Regions from separate parts of the Paucibacter sp. M5-1 genome, predicted to be linked through region 3. Evidence: predicted binding sites of a transcription regulator. Region 3 holds the regulator's gene; each other region holds the start of a gene.
What was found. The regulator FNR, encoded in region 3, switches genes on or off when oxygen is low (the NO sensors DNR and NnrR bind a similar motif). The targets are predictions, from matches to a motif close to TTGATNNNNATCAA.

Region 1 (6,017 bases), 4.4 Mb from region 3:
CGATAGATCTCCGCCAGCTCGCGACGCTCTGCTGCAGGGGCTGCCTTGAGCTCGGCCTGTTCGCGTGACAGGTCAGCCTTTTCGGTATCCGATTGAGAATGGACCGAGACATATTCGCCCGCCGCCATTGACATGGCCCCAGCCACCAGGCCTGCCACACCCGTCAACAGGACGTTGCTCTGGGTGGTGCTCGCTGCAGCCACGCCGACCAACAGGCTTCCCGTTGAGACGATGCCGTCGTTGGCTCCCAGCACGGCGGCGCGCAGCCAGCCAATCCGGTCGGTGCGGTGTTGCTCTGCGTGTCGGCGCGATGGTTTCATGTTGTGCTTTCCTGGCTGTGCGGACCATTTGCTCATGGTTACGCATGTGTGTTTTTCATGGACAGTGGGTCTGCGCCGGAGTCGCGCATCCGTGCCGAATGTTTCCGGAACCCGTCGAGGCTTGAGTCTGTTCGTTCTCAGACGAAATTCATGCAGACCTTCGATGGGACTTGCGCCAGATCAACGAACTGGTGAATGCCCTGCACTGCGAACTTGCTGCGTACGGTACCGAACACTGGCGGCGCCCGCGATCCAATACGCTGGGTCTGTAGTGGCGACGCACAGGTCGCCCGCTTGACCCGGCCGAACCACGAAAGTCCAGCATGACCATTGATGCCTCCACCGCCCTGATGAACCATCTGCTGGCTGCGTTACCGGACGATGAGTTCCAACGTTGGCTGCCGCTTCTCGAGCCTGTCGAGCTGACCCAGAACCGCGTCCTCTATGAAGTCGGTCAGACGCCGAGCTATGCATACTTTCCGACCACGGCCATGGTTGCCTTGGTGATTCCGCTGGAAAACGGCGCATCGACGGAAGTTGCCTTGGTCGGCAACGATGGTGTCGTCGGCGTGTCGGTCTTCATGGGAGGAGGCTGCGCACCGGATTGTGCCGTTGTGCTGAGCGCGGGGCTTGGTCTTCGGCTCAGTGCGGCAGCCCTCAACGAGGCCTTCAATCGAAACCGGAAGGTAACGCGGGAAATGCTCGGCTACACCCAGGCGCTGATCGCACAGATGTCCCAAACCATCGTGTGCAACCGTCATCACTCCTTGTTCGAGCGACTGTGTCGCTTCATCTTGCTGAGTCTGGACCGCCTTCAGAGCAACGAATTGGTCATGACCCAAGAGCTGATCGCCCAAATGCTCGGCGTTCGCCGCGAAGGGGTGACAAATGCTGCATTGAAATTGCAAGCAGCGGGACTGATTCGGTATTTTCGCGGGCGAATCAAGGTGATCGATCGTCCGGGTTTGGCGCGACAAAGCTGTGAATGCTATGCCGTCGTGAGAAATGAATACGAGCGGCTCATGCCGGACTTGATGCTCGGGAGTTCAGCAGTGAACCGCCGACCGCGACACGCCTGTTTGGTTTCGGCGCAGTGCTGAACTCAACATCCGCAACCGAGGATACTCATATGCACCTGCACCCAACCACGAACCGGACCACTGAGGCGAACCATCACTTGCAGTTGCTGCGGGCAGGAGCTTGGGGGAAGCGCCTTCGGCGCCATCACGCGATTCCGCGACCTGTCGGCAGGGACCAAAGGCCTCGGGTCGGCATCCTTGAACTTGTGGCGCACGAGTTGCGAAATTCGTTGCTACCCCTACGCTTGGCGGCAGCACAACTCAATGCAGGCAATCTTGATGCCGTGCGGTTGTCCCGCCTAAGGCTTTCGATTGAGCAACAAATCGACGTCATGTCTCGAGTGATCGGCGACTTGCTGGACAAAGCCCGCGCTGACCACGGAAAGATCCGCTTGCAATGCGTCGACGTGGACCTGGCGGAATTGATTACCCGGGCTATTGGTGCATGCCGCCCTAGCGCAGCCCTGCGTGCACAGCATCTCGCGTTGCATCTCCCCGCCGAGCCGGGTCTTCATGTGCACGGCGATCCGATTCGCCTCTTGCAGATGATTGGAAACCTGCTGAGCAACGCATCCAAGTACACACCGCGAGGCGGCAAGATTTCAATGTCGGTCATGCTGTGTGCAGACTGGATCCAGATGACGGTGTCGGACAACGGGATCGGCATCCCGACGGACAGCCTTGGCAAGATATTCGATCCGTTCGTGCAAACGGACCTCGCCTTACGGTGTGACGGCAGTGGCCTGGGTATCGGCTTGTCACTGGTGCGCGAACTTGCAGAGGCTCACGGCGGAAGGGTCGCCGCTAGAAGCGCCGGACCAGGGTTGGGTAGCGCGTTCACAGTCATGCTTCCTGTCCCGGGTGCTCGAAAGCATGGCTTTCCAAAGCACGCAATTCACCTTGATCCCGCCTGAACCGAGCAATGAGTAGAGCTCAAACATCGCCTACGAGTCCTGCATCGGCGCCCAAGCTTGACCAGCCTTGCAGCGATCAGTTGCTCGCCTGGCGGCGAGGGGAGGAGAGCCGCGGTTCGGCACGCTTGTGCAGCTGGCTTATGGCGAACGGTGTCGGAAAAACTGAACCGCAACCCATGGCTCAGCACCCGAAGAAATATAGATCTAATTCAATAGGCGTAAAAGGTATAATGAAAGCGTCCGCGACATGTTTCCTTTGACTGGCGATTGACGCCAGTCGGAAGCTGATTGCGACCAGTGCATTTTTGGCCGGCACAGCAGCCGCTAACCGAGTTCAAGAATGCTCCCGTCGGGCGATTCAAGCCTGCAATACTGATTGAAGAACATTTCAAACAACGCCATTCCCATGGGCAAGTACGTCGTCTCGCCCGCGACACACCCGACCGACTGTGGCCGCTTTCGCGCCTCTTTCTCGGTTCGCCGTGCTCAGGACAACGGCCGTCACCGCCGTGTGTTCCGCTTCGAAACAACCTTTGCCTCTAACGACGCTGCTCGGTTGTTCGCCGTCACTCAGGGCTGGTTGCAGGCGTGCATGCCGCACCCCCCAGTGTGCTGACGATTTGGTCCCGCCAGATCCAGTCCAAAGGTCCTACTCGCTGCGGATGCCTCATTCGCAGATTCGAGATTCGCATCCTGAAGGTGCGCCAGTACTAAGAAAGGCTCGTCCATGAGCAGCAAGATCTACGTGGGTAACCTGCCCTACTCAGTGACCGATTCCAGCTTGAAGAGCAACTTTGCCGAGTTCGGCAGCGTGTCTTCTGCCAAAGTCATGATGGACCGCCAAACCGGCAGTTCCAAGGGCTTTGGGTTTGTGGAAATGGCTTCTGCGGAAGTTGCCCAGGCCGCTATCTCGGCCCTGCATGGCATGACCGTGGATGGACGCTCGATCGTCGTGACGCTGGCCCGCCCCCGCGAAGCAAGCACAGATTCGAACGGTTACAGCGCAGGTGGGTACACCGCAGCCAAGCGTTCGGATATTGGCTACGGCACGGGCGGCTACGGCGGTGGTCGCTACTGAACCAGCGGCTCCCCGCAATGACCGACTCTTCTGAGTCGGTTTTTTTTGCCCCGGCCATGCTGCTTGAAGACGGCGGAGAGGATGACTGGGCTTGCGTGCGCAGAGCGCATGAAGCTGCCGCAGAGCTGCGTGGCCAGTGACCGGATCTGGCCGGTATGTTGAAAAGGATGTTCAAGCCGATCTGCCCCAGCAACAGCGTGACCGGCAGCATGCCGAGGTGATCTGCATCAAGTCAGCCCCGCGACCCGTCGGGTTGGCTTGACGCGGCGCAAGCATTGCCAGCCGCAAGTCACTGAATATGCAGGGATCAACACTGAGGCGACAGCCGGCTGGGGATCCCTATGTACAAGCAGATACTCGTGCCGCTGGACGGCAGCCGCACTTCCGAACGCGGCTTGCGTGAGGCGATCAGCCTGGCGCGCAGCCTGGGCTCGCGCCTGAGCCTTCTGCATGTGATCGATGCCTATCCGATGTTCGACGAGCGCGCCGCCGCAGTCGCCTTCCTGCAGTCGATGGACCTGCTGCGCAGCCAGGGCAAGGAACTGATCGCCAAGGCGGCGCAGCAGGCTGAGGCACAGGGGCTGCCGGTGGCCTGTCAGCTGCGCGAAGCCATCGGTGAGCGTGCCGCCCATGTGATCGTCGAGGAAGCGGCCAAGCAGGGTTGCGACCTGATCGTGATGGGCACGCACGGACGCCGCGGCGTGAACCGCCTCCTCATGGGCAGCGACGCCGAGCTGGTGCTGCGCAATAGTGCGGTGCCGGTGCTGATGGTGCGTGATGCCGAGCCCGAGGCCAGATAGGGCCTCAGACCTTGCGCTCGCGTATCCGCGCGCCATCGGCAACCGCGGCGCCCGGATAGACGATCACCCGGGAGCCGGCGCCCACGCCGGCACGCAGCCAGGCCGAGCTGCCATTGCGCGCCGCCAGTTCCACCGGCGCGAGCCGCGCCCGCGCGCCATCGGCGACGAAGACCGCATAGGCGGGTGCAGCCCGGTCGTCCTTGGCCGGCAGCGGGAACACCGCGCTGACCGGCACCTGCAGCGCCTCGTCCTGCGCCAGCGTGACGATGCGCACACCGACACGGAAGCCATCGCCCAGCGCCTGCCACTGCTCGCGCGGGCTGTCGATGCTGACCAGCACCCGCACGCGCTGCTCTTCGACACCGAGTGCTGACACCTTGGTGAAGGCCGAGGGCTCGACCCGGCGCACATGGCCGAGCAACTGGCCGGAACCGCCCCAGTGTTCGATGCGCACCAGGCTGCCGGGTCGTGCGGCCAGCGCGTCGGTGGTTAGCAGCTCGGCAACGATTTCCAGCCGTCCGATATCGCCCAGCTCCAGCAGCGGCGTGCCGGCCACGACATTGGCCTCGCTGGCCTGCAGCACGCGCAACACCTGGCCCGCGATCGGCGAGCGGACCGGGAAGCCATTGCCACCACTGCCTTGCCGCAGCAGACTCAGCGCCGCACGTGACTGCTCGATCTCGTGCATCGCCACCTGCTGCTCTGCGGTGGCGGCCTCGACTTCCTTTTGTGCCGCCCTGGCGGCCAGCTGATCGCTCTCCAGCCGCGTCGCGGTGATGAAGCTTTGCTGGGCCAGCAGCTCGCTGCGGCGCGCCTCGCCCTGCGCCTGCTCCAGCGTCATGCGCGCGCGAGCAAGGCGGGCTGTCGCCGCTTGCGCGCCGGACTGCGCGGCCCCGAGCCGGGCGCGCAGCTCGCTCGTGCTGCGCTCGTCGAGCATCGCCGGCAGCGAGGGCGTCAGCAGCGCCACGCTGGCGTTCTCGGCCACCGCATCGCCCTCACGCAGCGTGATCCGCGACAGGCGTCCGGCCAGCGGCGCCGAGACCACATAGCGATCGGCCAGTCGGGTCTTGCCTTCCTCCTCGACCAGCAGTTCGAAGCGGCCTTGCGTCACCGGTGCCAACTCCACCTCGACCGCACGTGGCGCGAAGGCCCAGGCAGCCAGCAGCGCCAGAGCCACAACAGCGCCAGCCGAATAGATCCAAGTCCTGCGATTCACACAAAGCTCCTCATTCCCTTGTCTTCAGCGCCGACACCATGTCCAGCCGGTCGATGCGCCGCCGGACCACCAGCGCGCTGGCGCCCGCAGCCGCCAGCACCGCCAGCGCCGCCCAGCCATAGGTGCGCGGCCTGATCAGCACCGGAAAGAAAAACTGATCCGAGGCCAGTAGGCCCGCGACGCCGTGCACCAGGGTCCAGCCCAGCACCATACCCAGCGGTATCGCGACGGCGATTGCCAGGCCCAGCTCGCCCAGCAGCAGCCCGGAAACCTCAGCGCGCGTGAAGCCCAACACGCGCAGGCTGGCCAGCTCCCAACTGCGCTCGGCCAGCGCGATGCGTGCGTTGTTGTAGACAACGCCCACCGCGATCACCGCGGCGAACGCGGTCATGATGGTGCTCATGATGCGGATATTGCGCGCGCTCAGCTCCTGCATATTGCGCAGCATCGAGGCCTTGCTAAAGGCGCCGGCGACGCGTGGCAGGCCGCGCGTCGCATCGAGCAGGCGCGCCTCCGAACCGCGCTCCAGGCCCAGCACGAAGCCGGTGCTGACATCGTCCTCGCCGAGCGCGCGGTTCAGAGCACGCCGCTCCATGTAGGCGTTCAGGCC
Region 2 (6,017 bases), 2.8 Mb from region 3:
TCACGACGCCGACGGCCTTGGCCGCACCGGTGCTCGACGGAATGATGTTTTCCAGGATGCCGCGGCCGCCGCGCCAGTCCTTGTTGCTCGGGCCGTCGACGGTCTTCTGGGTCGCGGTGGCGGCGTGCACGGTGGTCATCAGGCCGCGCTTGATGCCCCACTTGTCGTTCAGCACCTTGGCCAGCGGGGCCAGGCAGTTGGTCGTGCAGGAAGCGTTCGAGATGATGGCCTGGCCGGCATAGGTCTTGTCATTGACGCCGAACACGAACATCGGCGTGTCGTCCTTGCTCGGGGCCGAGAACACCACCTTCTTGGCGCCAGCGGCCAGATGCTTCTCGCCGCTGGCCTTGTCCAGGAACAGGCCGGTGGCTTCGACGACGATGTCGGCACCGACTTCGTTCCACTTCAGGTTGGCGGGATCACGCTCCTGCGTCAGGCGGATCTTCTTGCCGTTGACGACCAGGGTATTGCCGTCGACCGCGACCTCGCCGTCGAACTTGCCGTGCACGCTGTCGTACTTCAGCATGTAAGCCAGGTAGTCGGGCTCCAGCAGGTCGTTGATGCCGACGACTTCAATGTCCTTGAAGTTGGCGATGGCGGCGCGGAACACCATGCGGCCGATGCGGCCGAAGCCGTTGATACCGATCTTGATCGTCATAGAGGTCTCCTAAGTCAGAAAAGCAAAATCCATGAAAAAGGGGCGCCACGCACCCCTTCGAACTCAAACCATCACTTCTTCGTCTTCAAACGGGCCAGGCCCAGTGCCACCTTGACCGTGTCCACCACATTCTCGGGCGTGAAGCCGAAATGCTTGAACAGCACCGGCGCCGGGGCCGACTCGCCGTAGCTGTCGATGCCGACGACGGCGGCGACGCCGTACTTCCACCAGCCATCGCTGACCCCCATTTCCACCGCGACGCGCGGCAGGCCTTCGGGCAGCACGGCCTTCTTGTACTTGGCGTCCTGGCGGTCGAACACCGTGGTCGAGGGCATCGAGACCACGCGCACCGCGATGCCCTCGGCGGCCAGCGATGCCTGGGCATGCAGGGCCAGTTGCACCTCGGAGCCGGTGGCGATGATGACGCCCTGGGCCTTCTTCTTCAGGCCCACCTCGGCCGGCTCGCTCAGGACATAGCCGCCCTTGCTGATCTCGTCCAGATTGGCCTTGGGCGCATAGGGCAGGTTCTGCCGGCTCAGTGCCAGCACGCTGGGGCGGGTGGCATTGCCGATGGCCATGGTCCAGGCCACGGCGGTCTCGGTGGTATCGGCCGGGCGCCAGACATCCAGGCCCGGGATCAGGCGCAGGCTGGCCACATGCTCGATGCTCTGGTGGGTCGGGCCGTCCTCGCCCAGGCCGATCGAGTCGTGCGTGAACACATGGATGACGCGCTGCTTCATCAGCGCGGCCATGCGGATCGCATTGCGGCTGTAGTCGCTGAAGGTCAGGAAGGTGCCGCCGTAGGGGATGTAGCCGCCATGCAGCGCAATGCCGTTCATGATGGCGGCCATGCCGAACTCGCGCACGCCGTAGTTGATGTGGCGGCCGCCGTTGCTCGAGCCATCGGCCTCCAGGCGGAAGGCCGGCGTGCTCTTGGTATTGGTCAGGTTGGAGCCGGTCAGATCGGCCGAGCCGCCCAGCAGCTCGGGCACGGCGGCGGTGAAGGCTTCCAGCGCCAGCTGGCTGGCCTTGCGGCTGGCGACGGTCTCGCCCTTGGTGTGGGCGGCCACCACCGCGTCCACCGCGGTCTGCGCGAAGTTGGCCGGCAGCACGCCGGCCATGCGGCGCTGGAACTCGGCGGCCAGTTCGGGGTGGGCCGTGGCATAGGCGTCGAAACGCTCGTCCCAGGCCTGCTCCAGCGCGGCGCCCTTGGCCTTGGCGTCCCAGTCGGCATAGACCTCGGCCGGCACGACGAAGGGCTCATGCGCCCAGCCCAGCGCCTCGCGGGTCAGCTTGATCTCGTCGCCGCCCAGCGGCTCGCCATGGGCCTTGGCGGTGTTGGCACGGTTGGGCGAGCCCTTGCCGATATGGGTCTTCGCGATGATCAGCGAGGGCATGTCGGTGCTCATCTTGGCCAGCGCGATTGCGGCGTCGACCGCATCGACATCATGGCCGTCGACCGGGCCGATGACGTTCCAGCCATAGGCCTCGAAACGCTGGGCGGTGTTGTCGATGAACCAGGGGGCGACCTGGCCGTCGATCGAGATGCCGTTGTCGTCGTAGATCGCGATCAGCTTGTTCAGCTTCCAGGCGCCGGCCAGCGCGCAGGCCTCGTGGCTGATGCCCTCCATCAGGCAGCCGTCGCCCAGGAAGGCATAGGTGTGGTGGTCCACCACCGCATGGCCGTCACGGTTGAACTCCTTGGCCAGCATCTTCTCGGCCAGCGCCAGGCCCACCGCATTGGTGATGCCCTGGCCCAGCGGGCCGGTGGTGGTCTCGACGCCGGGGGTGATGCCCACCTCGGGATGGCCCGGGGTCTTGCTGTGCAGCTGGCGGAAGGCCTTCAGCTCGGCCATCGGCAAGTCGTAGCCCGTCAGGTGCAGCAGCGCATAGATCAGCATCGAGCCGTGGCCATTGCTCAGCACGAAGCGGTCGCGGTCGGCCCATTGCGGGTTGGCCGGGTTGTGGCGCAGATGGCGGCCCCACAGCGCGACGGCGATATCGGCCATGCCCATCGGTGCGCCGGGGTGGCCCGAATTGGCTTGCTGCACGGCGTCCATGGCCAGTGCGCGAATGGCGTTGGCCATCAAAGTGGGGTTGCTTGCAGCGGTTTGAGCCATGGTGGGTGCGGGCGGAGTTGCGGGTAAACGTGGGATTTTACTTGGCCGCCGGCCCCACCCCGGCTTGACCCAGAGCAAGACCTCGCGGCGCCCGAGCTGGCACGCTGCGCCATGCACTGCCGGAGACACCGATGACCGCACTGACGCTTCGCATCATCCGCGACGAACACCATGCGCTGGCCGCGATGCTGCGCACGATACCGCTGCTGCTGGCCCAGCACCGCCAGCAGGGCAGCCGGCCCGATTTCGATGCGCTGCGCGCGATGCTGTTCTATGTCGATGAGTTCCCCGAGCGCCTGCACCACCCGAAGGAAACCGAGCTGCTGTTTCCGAAGCTGCGGGCGCGGGCGCCGCAGTCGCGCGAGCTGCTGGACCGGCTCGACGCCGACCACGGCCGCGGCGAGCGCGCGGTGCGCGAGCTGCAGCACCGGCTGCTGGCCTTCGAGCTGCTCGGCGAGCCGCGCCGCGCCGCCTTCGAGCAGGCCGCCCGGCGCTATGTCGACGCCTATCTGCAGCATATGGCGCTGGAGGAGCGCGAGGTGCTGCCGCTGGCCGAGCAGGTGCTCGGCCCCGAGGACTGGGCCGAGCTCGACGAGGCCTTCGCCGGCAACCGCGACCCGCTGACCGGCCATGTGCCGGACGCCGAGTACCAGGCCTTGTTCGCCCGCATCCTGAACCTGGTGCCCGCGCCGCTGGGCCTGGGGCCACCGGACTGACCCCCGACGGCGCACCCTACACTTCCGCCCCATGCGAGCCATCATCCTCGCGGCCGGGCGCGGCGAGCGCATGCGGCCGCTGACCGACACCACCCCGAAGCCGCTGCTGAGCGTACGCGGCAAGCCGCTGATCGTCTGGCATATCGAGGCCCTGGCCGCCGCTGGCGTGCGCGATATCGTGATCAACACGGCCTGGCTGTCCGAGCAGTTCCCGGCCACGCTGGGCGACGGCAGCGCCTGGGGCCTGCGCCTGCATTACTCGGTCGAGGCGCAGGCACTGGAGACCGCCGGCGGCATCGCCCAGGCCCTGCCGCTGCTGACGGCCGATGGCGACGCGGCCTTCTGGGTGGTCTCAGCCGATGTCTTTCTGCCGGAGTTCCGCTTCGACGCCGATCAGGCGCGGCGCTTCGCCGACGGCGCGCGGCTGGCCCATCTGTGGATGGTGGCCAACAGCCCGCACCACCCCGATGGCGACTTCGCGATCAGCGCCGAGGGCCTGGCCGCCAATGAGGGCGGGCCGCGCCACACCTGGTCCTGCATCGGCCTGTACCGCGCCGAGATGTTCGCCGGCATCACCCCAGGCACGCGCGCGCGGCTGCGGCCCTCTCTGGACGCCGGCATCGCCGCCGGCCGCATCGGCGCCGAGTTCTACGCCGGGCCCTGGACCGATGTGGGCACGGTGGCGCGGCTGGACGCCCTGAACCGCAGCGCCTGAACCTCGCCGGCCATGGACGTCCGCACCCTCTTCCTGGCCCAGACCTGCGCACTGCTGGCCAGCGCCGCGATGCTGTGGATCGCGCGCGGCGAGGCCGACCGGCGCAACGGCCTGCGCCTGTGGATGCTGGCCGTCGCAAGCCAGGGCCTGGCCTATGCGCTGCTGTCCAACGCCGGCCGCCTGCCCAGCCTGCTGAGCGCCGGCCTGGGCAATGCGCTGGGCGCCGTCAGCGTGGCGCTGTTCCATGCGGCGATCCGTCAGTTTCTGGGCCAGGTCCTGCAGCGCAGCGGGCTGGTGCTGATGGCATCGATGGTGCTGGCGGTGACGGCGGTGGCGCTGACGGCCGGTGCCGACTACGCGCAATCCACCATCTTCAACGGCTTCGCCTACGGTCTGGTGCAGCTGCTCAATGCCTGGCTGCTGTGGCGCAGCCCGGCGCCGACCCTGCGAGGGGTGCAGCGGGTGGTCGCGGGCTTCTACCTCTTGATGGGCCTGCTGCTGCCGCTGCGCGCCGCCGCGCTGCTGCTCCAGCAGGGCCAGGGACGCGACTATCTGAACGTGCCCGCCGACTGGCAGGCGCCGCTATTCCTGTTCGGCTTTCTGTTCATCATCGTGACCACGCTGGGCTTTCTGCAGATGTGCAAGATGCAGGCCGAGGCCGAGGTGCGGCAGCAAGCCCATAGCGACGGGCTGACCGGCCTGCCCAACCGGCGGGCCCTCGACGAGGCCGTGGCCGCCGCGATCACGCGGGCCCGACCCTTTGCGCTGCTGATGGTGGACCTGGATCATTTCAAGGCCATCAACGACGGCTTCGGCCACCATGCCGGCGACGCCGCGCTGGCCGACTTCGCCGCGGGTCTGCGTGCCAGCCTGGCCGCCGGCGAGCAGGCCTTCCGCTGGGGCGGCGAGGAGTTCTGCCTGCTGCTGCCGGCCGGCGATGCCGGGGCGGCACTGGCGCGGGCACGGCAGCTGCACCAGCAGATCGCACGGCCGCCCCAGGGCGAGCTGCCGGCGCTGCGCTGCAGCCTGGGGCTGACGCTGTGGCAGCCGGGCGACTCCGCCGACACCCTGTTCCGACGCGCCGACCGGGCGCTGTACCGCGCCAAGTCGCTGGGCCGCAACCGGGTCGAGCCGGGCTGAGGCCGGCGGCCTATTTGGCCAGCGGCTTGGCGATCGCGTCGATGCGGGCCAGCAGCTCGGGCGTCAGCTTGGGCGTGACCGCCAGCGCGCCGAGGTTGTCATGCAGCTGGCTGAGCTTGCTGGCGCCCAGGATCACGGTGGAGACGCGCGGATTCTTGTTGACCCAGGCCAGCGCCAGCTGGGCCATCGTGCAGCCCAGCTCGGCAGCAATGCCTTCCAGCGCGGCCACGGCCTGGTTTTTCGCCGGGTCCTGCAGTTGCTCGCGCATCCAGGCCATGCTTTCCAGCGAGCCGCGGCTGCCCTCCGGGATGCCGTGCTTGTACTTGCCGGTCAGCAGACCCGAGGCCAGCGGGCTCCAGGTCGTCAGGCCCAGGCCGATGTCCTCGTACAGGCGGGCGTACTCGGTCTCGACGCGCTGGCGATGGAACAGATGGTATTGCGGCTGTTCCATCACCGGCTTGTGCAGATGGTGGCGCTCGGCAATCTCGTAGGCGGCGCGGATCTCGTCGGCGCTCCATTCGCTGGTGCCCCAGTACAGCGCCTTGCCCTGCTTGATGATGTCGCTCATCGCCCAGACCGTCTCCTCGATCGGCGTCAGCGGGTCGGGGCGGTGGCAGTAGATCAGGTCGACGAAGTCCAGCTGCAGGCGCTGCAGCGAGCCGTCGATG
Region 3 (6,017 bases):
TACTCGATACCGGCGTAAATGTCTTCCGAGTTCTCGCGGAAGATCACCATATGGGTCTTCTCGGGCTCCTTCAGCGGCGAGGGCACGCCCTTGAAATACTGCACCGGGCGCAGGCAGACATACAGGTCCAGTTCCTGGCGCAGCGCGACGTTCAGCGAACGGATGCCGCCGCCGACCGGCGTGGTCAGCGGCCCCTTGATCGAGACCACATACTCGCGCAGCACCTCCAGCGTCTCGGCCGGCAGCCACACATCGGGGCCGTAGACCTGGGTGGCCTTCTCGCCGGCATAGATCTCCATCCAGTGGATCTTCTTCTGGCCGCCGTAGGCCTTGGCCACCGCCGCATCGACCACCTTGATCATCACCGGCGTGATGTCGAAACCGGTGCCATCGCCCTCGATGAAGGGAATGATGGGCTGATCGGGCACATTCAGGGAGAAGTCGGCGTTGACGGTGATCTTCTGCCCGCCCTCGGGCACCTTGATGTGTTGATACATGTGTGGTCTGCTCCGCGCAAAGCGCAAGGGGGTGAAACGACTGAGGCGCCGATTCTATGCCGGCAAGTCCGGCGACGGGCTCAAGTCTTATATAAGTGTTGGGCTCAGAAAGCGCGGCCGCACCAGTCGGCGATCTGCACCCAGACCCCATGGCCCAGCGCGAAAACCGAGGCCGCCGCCAGACCCAGCCCGGCCAGCCGGATCGCCCAGACCAGGCCGCCCTCCCCGACGCCGAACAGGCGGCGCAACAGCGCCGGCCCGAGCACCAGGCCCAGGCCGGAGCCGGCGGCGAAGGCCGTCATCACCAGCGCCCCCTGCGCCGGCCCCGAGGCCAGCGCCGCCACCACCAGGGCCGACTGCAGCAGGCCGCAGGGCCAGGCCAGCCAGCCCAGGCCGCCCAGCAGCGCGCGGGTGGGTCGCCCCCCGCCCAGCGCCGCCTGGCCGGGCCGCAATCCCGCCAGCGACACGCTGGTTTCGCGCGACACCCGCTGGCCGAGGTTTTCCAGCCAGGCCGGCTGGCGCCCGCGCCACAGCAGATAGAGCCCCAGGCCCAGCGCCGCCAGATGCACCATCAGCCACAGCGGCCGCAGCACCGCGGTGGCCTGACCCAGCTGCGCGGCCCAGCCGACGCTGGCGGCCGCCAGCGCACCGCCGGCCGCATAGCTGAGCCAGCGGCCGAACTGGAACGAAGCCATCGCGCGCGGCGCGCCGCCGCTCAGGCCGGCGCAGGCCGCGCCGCACATCGCCAGGCAATGGGGGGAACCGGCCAGGCCCATCAGCAGGGCCGAGCCGGCAAGCGCTGCATCCATGCTCAGATGATCTTAGAAAAGCGCTCTCTTGTGCGATCGGCCTGCAGATAACGGTCGAACACCATCGCGACGGCCCGCACAAAGTACCAGCCCAGCGCCGTCACCTCGATCGCGTCCGGCGTGATCGTGACCATGCCGGCCTGCTGCAGCGGGGCCAGCCGCTCCAGTTCGGGTCGGAAGTACTCGCCCACCTTGATCAGATGGGCCAGCTCGATCGACTCGAACTCGACCCGGCCCTGGCACATCAGCGCCATGATCATCGCGCGGCGCAGCAGGTCGTCGCGCGTCAGCGCCAGGCCGCGCACCACCGGCAGTTGGCCCTGGCGCAGCGCGTCGTAATACTCGGGCAGGGTCTTGGCGTTCTGGCTGTAGGTGGCACCGACCCGGCCAATGGCCGAGACACCCAGCCCGATCAGATCGCAGTCGGCCTGGGTGCTGTAGCCCTGGAAATTGCGGTGCAAGCGCCCCTGGCGCTTGGCCACCGCCAGCGAGTCGGTCGGCAAGGCGAAATGGTCCATGCCGATATAGCTGTAGCCCTGGGCAATGAAACCGCTGATCGCCCCCGAGAGCATGTGCAGCTTGTCGGCGGCCGGCGGCAGCTGGGTGATGTCGATGCGGCGCTGCGGCTTGAAGCGTTGCGGCAGATGGGCATAGCCGTAGAGCGCGATGCGGTCGGGCCGCAGCGCCGCGACCTGGGCGACGGTGCGGGCAAAGGACTCGGGCGTCTGCAACGGCAGGCCGTAGATCAGGTCGACATTGGTCGACTCGAAGCCCAGCGCGCGGGCCTGGCTCATCAGGCTGGCCACGCTGTCAAAGCTCTGGATGCGGTGCACCGCCTTCTGCACCTCGGCGTCGAAGTCCTGCACGCCGAAGCTCAGCCGGTTGAAGCCCAGGCTGCGCAGATGCGCCAGGCGCTGCTCGGTGACGGTGCGCGGGTCGACCTCGATCGAGATCTCGGCGCCGGCCGCCAGCTTGAAGCGGCTGCGCAGGTCCAGCATCAGCTGGCTCAGCTCGGCATCGCTCAGAAAGGTCGGCGAGCCGCCCCCCAGATGCAGCTGCGACACGGTCTGCGCACGGCCCAGATGGGCCAGTGTCAGGTCCATCTCGGTGTTCAGGGCCTGCAGATACTCGCCGGCGCGCTCATGGTGGCGGGTGATGACCTTGTTGCAGGCGCAGTAGTAGCAGACCGATTCGCAGAACGGCACATGCACATAGACCGACAGCGGCGTGCCGCCACCGACCAGCGAGCCGCTGGCGCGCTGGGCCAGCGCCTGTTCGTACTGGGCCACCGTGAAGGCCTCGACGAAGCGATCGGCGGTCGGGTAGGAGGTGTAGCGCGGGCCGGCCACGTCGTAGCGACGCAGCAATTCTTCGCTGATTCCGAGAGCTGTGGCAGTGGTGCTGTTTGGCATGTCCGCCACTGTGCCAAGCCTAGCTGGCGGGCATTTGACCTGCATCAAGCTTGCTGCGCATGGCCCCGACAACAATCACGACAACCTTGAGGAACATCATGCTGACACCCCTCCACTCTGCGCCCACCCCGGACACCGGCGAAGCGAGCGGCTGCCCCGGGCAGACCATAATGCGCGGCATGAGCACCGCCCCCGCCATCAAGATCGAGCCCTTCAAGGTCGCCTGCTCCAGCTGCAATCTGCGCGAGCTGTGCCTGCCGGTGGGTCTGTCCAAGCCCGATCTGGAGCAGCTCGACAGCCTGGTGGCGACGCGCCGCCAGGTCGCGCGCGGCGACACTCTTTTCCGTTCCGGCGATGCCTTCCAGTCGCTCTATGCGGTGCGCACCGGCTTCTTCAAGACCTGCGTGTCCTCCGAGGACGGCCGCGATCAGGTCACCGGCTTCCAGATGGCCGGCGAGCTGCTGGGGCTGGACGGCATCAGCAATGACCGCCACAGCTGCGATGCGGTGGCGCTGGAGGACTCCCAGGTCTGCGTGATCCCTTACGATCAGTTGGAGGAGCTGTCGCGCGAGTTCACCGATCTGCAGCACCAGTTCCACAAGATCATGAGCCGCGAGATCGTGCGCGACCATGGCGTGATGCTGCTGCTGGGCAGCATGCGGGCCGAGGAGCGCCTGGCCGCCTTTCTGCTGAACCTGACCCAGCGCCTGCAGGCGCGCGGCTTCTCGGCCTCCAGCCTGGTGCTGCGCATGACGCGCGAGGAGATCGGCAGCTATCTGGGCCTGAAGCTGGAGACCGTGTCGCGCACCTTCTCGAAGTTCCAGGAAGAGGGTCTGCTGGACGTCAAGCAGCGCCAGATCCAGATCCTCGACCAGGCCGGGCTGCAGCGCCTGGTGAACAGCAGCAACTGCTGATTCAGCGCAGGTCCTGCGTGGCCGGCGGCAAACCAGCCAGCCATAGGCTCAGGGCCGAACTCAGCCCGGTCACGATCCAGAAGCCCAGAAAGCCCAGCGTGTAGATGCTGGTGCCGGACAATGTGCTGGCCTCGGCCAGCGCGGCCGGATCAAGCAGGCTGAAGACCAGCACCTCCAGCAGCCCCGCCATCAGGAACGAGGGCCACAGGGCCGCCATGACCAGGCGCGAGCGCCGTGAGGGCTCGTCCATCAGCGCCCCCCGGTGGCCGCATGGTTGCGGGCCTTCATTGCCGGGGTCTGCGCCGAACTCGGCGCCGCATCACTGCCGGCGCTGGCCTGGACCGGCACCACCTCGATGACCGGGTCGGGATGGGTGATCGCCAGACCCAGGGTCACGAAGGACGCGACGACGACGACGCTGGGCCCGCCGACCACCAGCCACATCATGTATTCGCGCCACCAGGGGCGCTGCACTTGGCTGCTTTGCGCTTGCGTTTCACTCATCGATTGCTCCTTCGGGACGGTGGTCGGCCACGCTCAGCGCGGCACGACAAAGGTGGACTTCTCGCTCAGCGCATAGGCGGCCTGGCCGGCCGCACCGGCTTCACGCTCGATGCCGAAACGGATCTCATGGGCGCCGCTGCCGGCCTGGGCCGCGCTCTGCGGCGGCACCCGCAAGGCCACCGAGACCCAGCGGGCCTCGGCGGGCCCGACCTCCAGCCGCACCGGCTGCGCGGTGGCCAGCCCGGGCAGGCCCTCGGCCGCGATGCGGTAGTGCTGCACGGCCTCGGTGGTGTTCATGATCTGCAGCCGGTAGACGTTTTCGATGAAGCCGTCGTCGACCAGGCGCGCCAGCGCGCCGCGATCACGCACCACATCGACCTTGAAGGGCGCGCGCAGCGCCAGGCTGGTGAACAGGCCGGCGGTGATCAGCAAGAGCACCGCGCCGTAGATCAGCACCCGTGGCCGGAAGATGCGCAGCAGCCTTTCGCGGCGGCTCAGATGCTGGGACAGGCCGTTCTCGGTGTCGTAGCGGATCAGGCCGCGCGGATAGCTCATCTTGTCCATCACGCTGTCGCAGACATCGATGCAGGCGGCGCAGCCGATGCATTCGTACTGCAGGCCTTTGCGGATGTCGATGCCGGTCGGGCAGACCTGCACGCACAGGGTGCAATCGATGCACGAGCCCAGGCCCAGCGCGGCCGGATCGGCCTTCTTGCTGCGCGAGCCGCGCGGCTCGCCGCGCTCGGCGTCGTAGCTGATGATCAGCGTGTCCTTGTCGAACATCGCGCTCTGGAAGCGCGCATAAGGACACATGTATTTGCAGACCTGCTCGCGCATATAGCCGGCATTGCCATAGGTCGCAAAACCGTAGAACAGGATCCAGAACCATTCCCAGGGACCCAGGCCCAGGCTCATGACCTCCTGGCTCAGCATCTTGATCGGCGTGAAGTAGCCGACAAAGGTGAAGCCGGTCCACAGCCCGATGGCGATCCAGGCCGCCTGCTTGCCGCCCTTGCGCAGCAGTTTTTCGGGGCCCCAGGGCGCTGCATCGAGCTTGATGCGCTTGGCGCGGTCGCCCTCGAACTTCTGCTCCACCCACATGAAGATCTCGGTATAGACCGTCTGCGGGCAAGCGAAGCCGCACCACAACCGCCCCGCCACCGCAGTGAACAGGAACAGCGCATAGGCCGAGATCAGCAGCAGCCCGGTCAGGTAGATGAAGTCCTGCGGATAAAGGACCAGGCCGAGGATGTAGAAGCGCCGCGACTCGAGGTCGAACAGCACCGCCTGGCGGCTGCCCCAGTCCAGCCAGGGCAGTCCGTAGAACAACAGCTGCGTCGCCCACACCAGCACCCAGCGCCAGGTGGCGAACCAGCCGCTGACGGCACGCGAGTAGATCTTCTGCTGGGCCTGATAGAGCGACACCATCTCGATGGCGGCATCATCGGCCGCCACCAGAGGGATGACCTTGCGCGGAGGGCTATCCATGAGTGGCTGGATCGCTTACTTGGCCGCCACCGCAGTGGACGAACGCGACAGGCCCCAGACATAGGCGGCGAGCACGCGGACCTGCTCGGGGCTGAGCCGCTCGCCATGGGCCGGCATCATATTGTTCTTGCCGTTGTTGATGATGGCGACGATGGCGTCCTCACCCCAGCCGTGCAGCCAGATCTTGTCGGTCAGATTGGGGGCACCGAGGGCCTGGTTGCCCTTGCCGTCCATGCCGTGGCAGGCCGCGCAGACGCCGAACTTGCTGCGCCCCAACTGGGCCGCGATCGAGTTGTGCGCGCTGCCCGACAGGCTCAGCACATAGTTGGCCACATTGCGCACGTCCTCGGGCTTGCCCAACGCCGCCGCCATCGGCGGCATCACGCCGTTGCG

Region 1: a site for FNR is predicted at 3,609-3,622, ahead of O5M90_RS05910 (universal stress protein). Genes of this name have one in related genera too.
Region 2: a site for FNR is predicted at 2,843-2,856, ahead of O5M90_RS13490 (hemerythrin domain-containing protein). Genes of this name have one in related genera too.

Annotation. Positions count from the first base shown of each region.
Region 1 is NZ_JAPZLM020000001.1:1,286,024-1,292,040, reverse strand. It holds gene O5M90_RS05935 (VIT1/CCC1 transporter family protein) at 1-356, opposite strand, end outside; gene O5M90_RS05930 (Crp/Fnr family transcriptional regulator) at 644-1,420, shown strand; gene O5M90_RS05925 (sensor histidine kinase) at 1,645-2,313, shown strand; gene O5M90_RS05920 (hypothetical protein) at 2,720-2,929, shown strand; gene O5M90_RS05915 (RNA recognition motif domain-containing protein) at 3,041-3,391, shown strand; gene O5M90_RS05910 (universal stress protein) at 3,733-4,191, shown strand; gene O5M90_RS05905 (efflux RND transporter periplasmic adaptor subunit) at 4,196-5,407, opposite strand; gene O5M90_RS05900 (ABC transporter permease) at 5,418-6,017, opposite strand, start outside.
Region 2 is NZ_JAPZLM020000001.1:2,871,403-2,877,419, forward strand. It holds gene gap (type I glyceraldehyde-3-phosphate dehydrogenase) at 1-658, opposite strand, end outside; gene tkt (transketolase) at 730-2,778, opposite strand; gene O5M90_RS13490 (hemerythrin domain-containing protein) at 2,910-3,494, shown strand; gene murU (N-acetylmuramate alpha-1-phosphate uridylyltransferase MurU) at 3,526-4,209, shown strand; gene O5M90_RS13500 (GGDEF domain-containing protein) at 4,222-5,349, shown strand; gene O5M90_RS13505 (potassium channel beta subunit family protein) at 5,360-6,017, opposite strand, start outside.
Region 3 is NZ_JAPZLM020000001.1:5,645,840-5,651,856, reverse strand. It holds gene icd (NADP-dependent isocitrate dehydrogenase) at 1-497, opposite strand, end outside; gene O5M90_RS26670 (sulfite exporter TauE/SafE family protein) at 602-1,306, opposite strand; gene hemN (oxygen-independent coproporphyrinogen III oxidase) at 1,309-2,718, opposite strand; gene fnr (fumarate/nitrate reduction transcriptional regulator Fnr) at 2,898-3,632, shown strand; gene O5M90_RS26655 (hypothetical protein) at 3,634-3,882, opposite strand; gene O5M90_RS26650 (hypothetical protein) at 3,882-4,136, opposite strand; gene ccoG (cytochrome c oxidase accessory protein CcoG) at 4,170-5,624, opposite strand; gene ccoP (cytochrome-c oxidase, cbb3-type subunit III) at 5,640-6,017, opposite strand, start outside.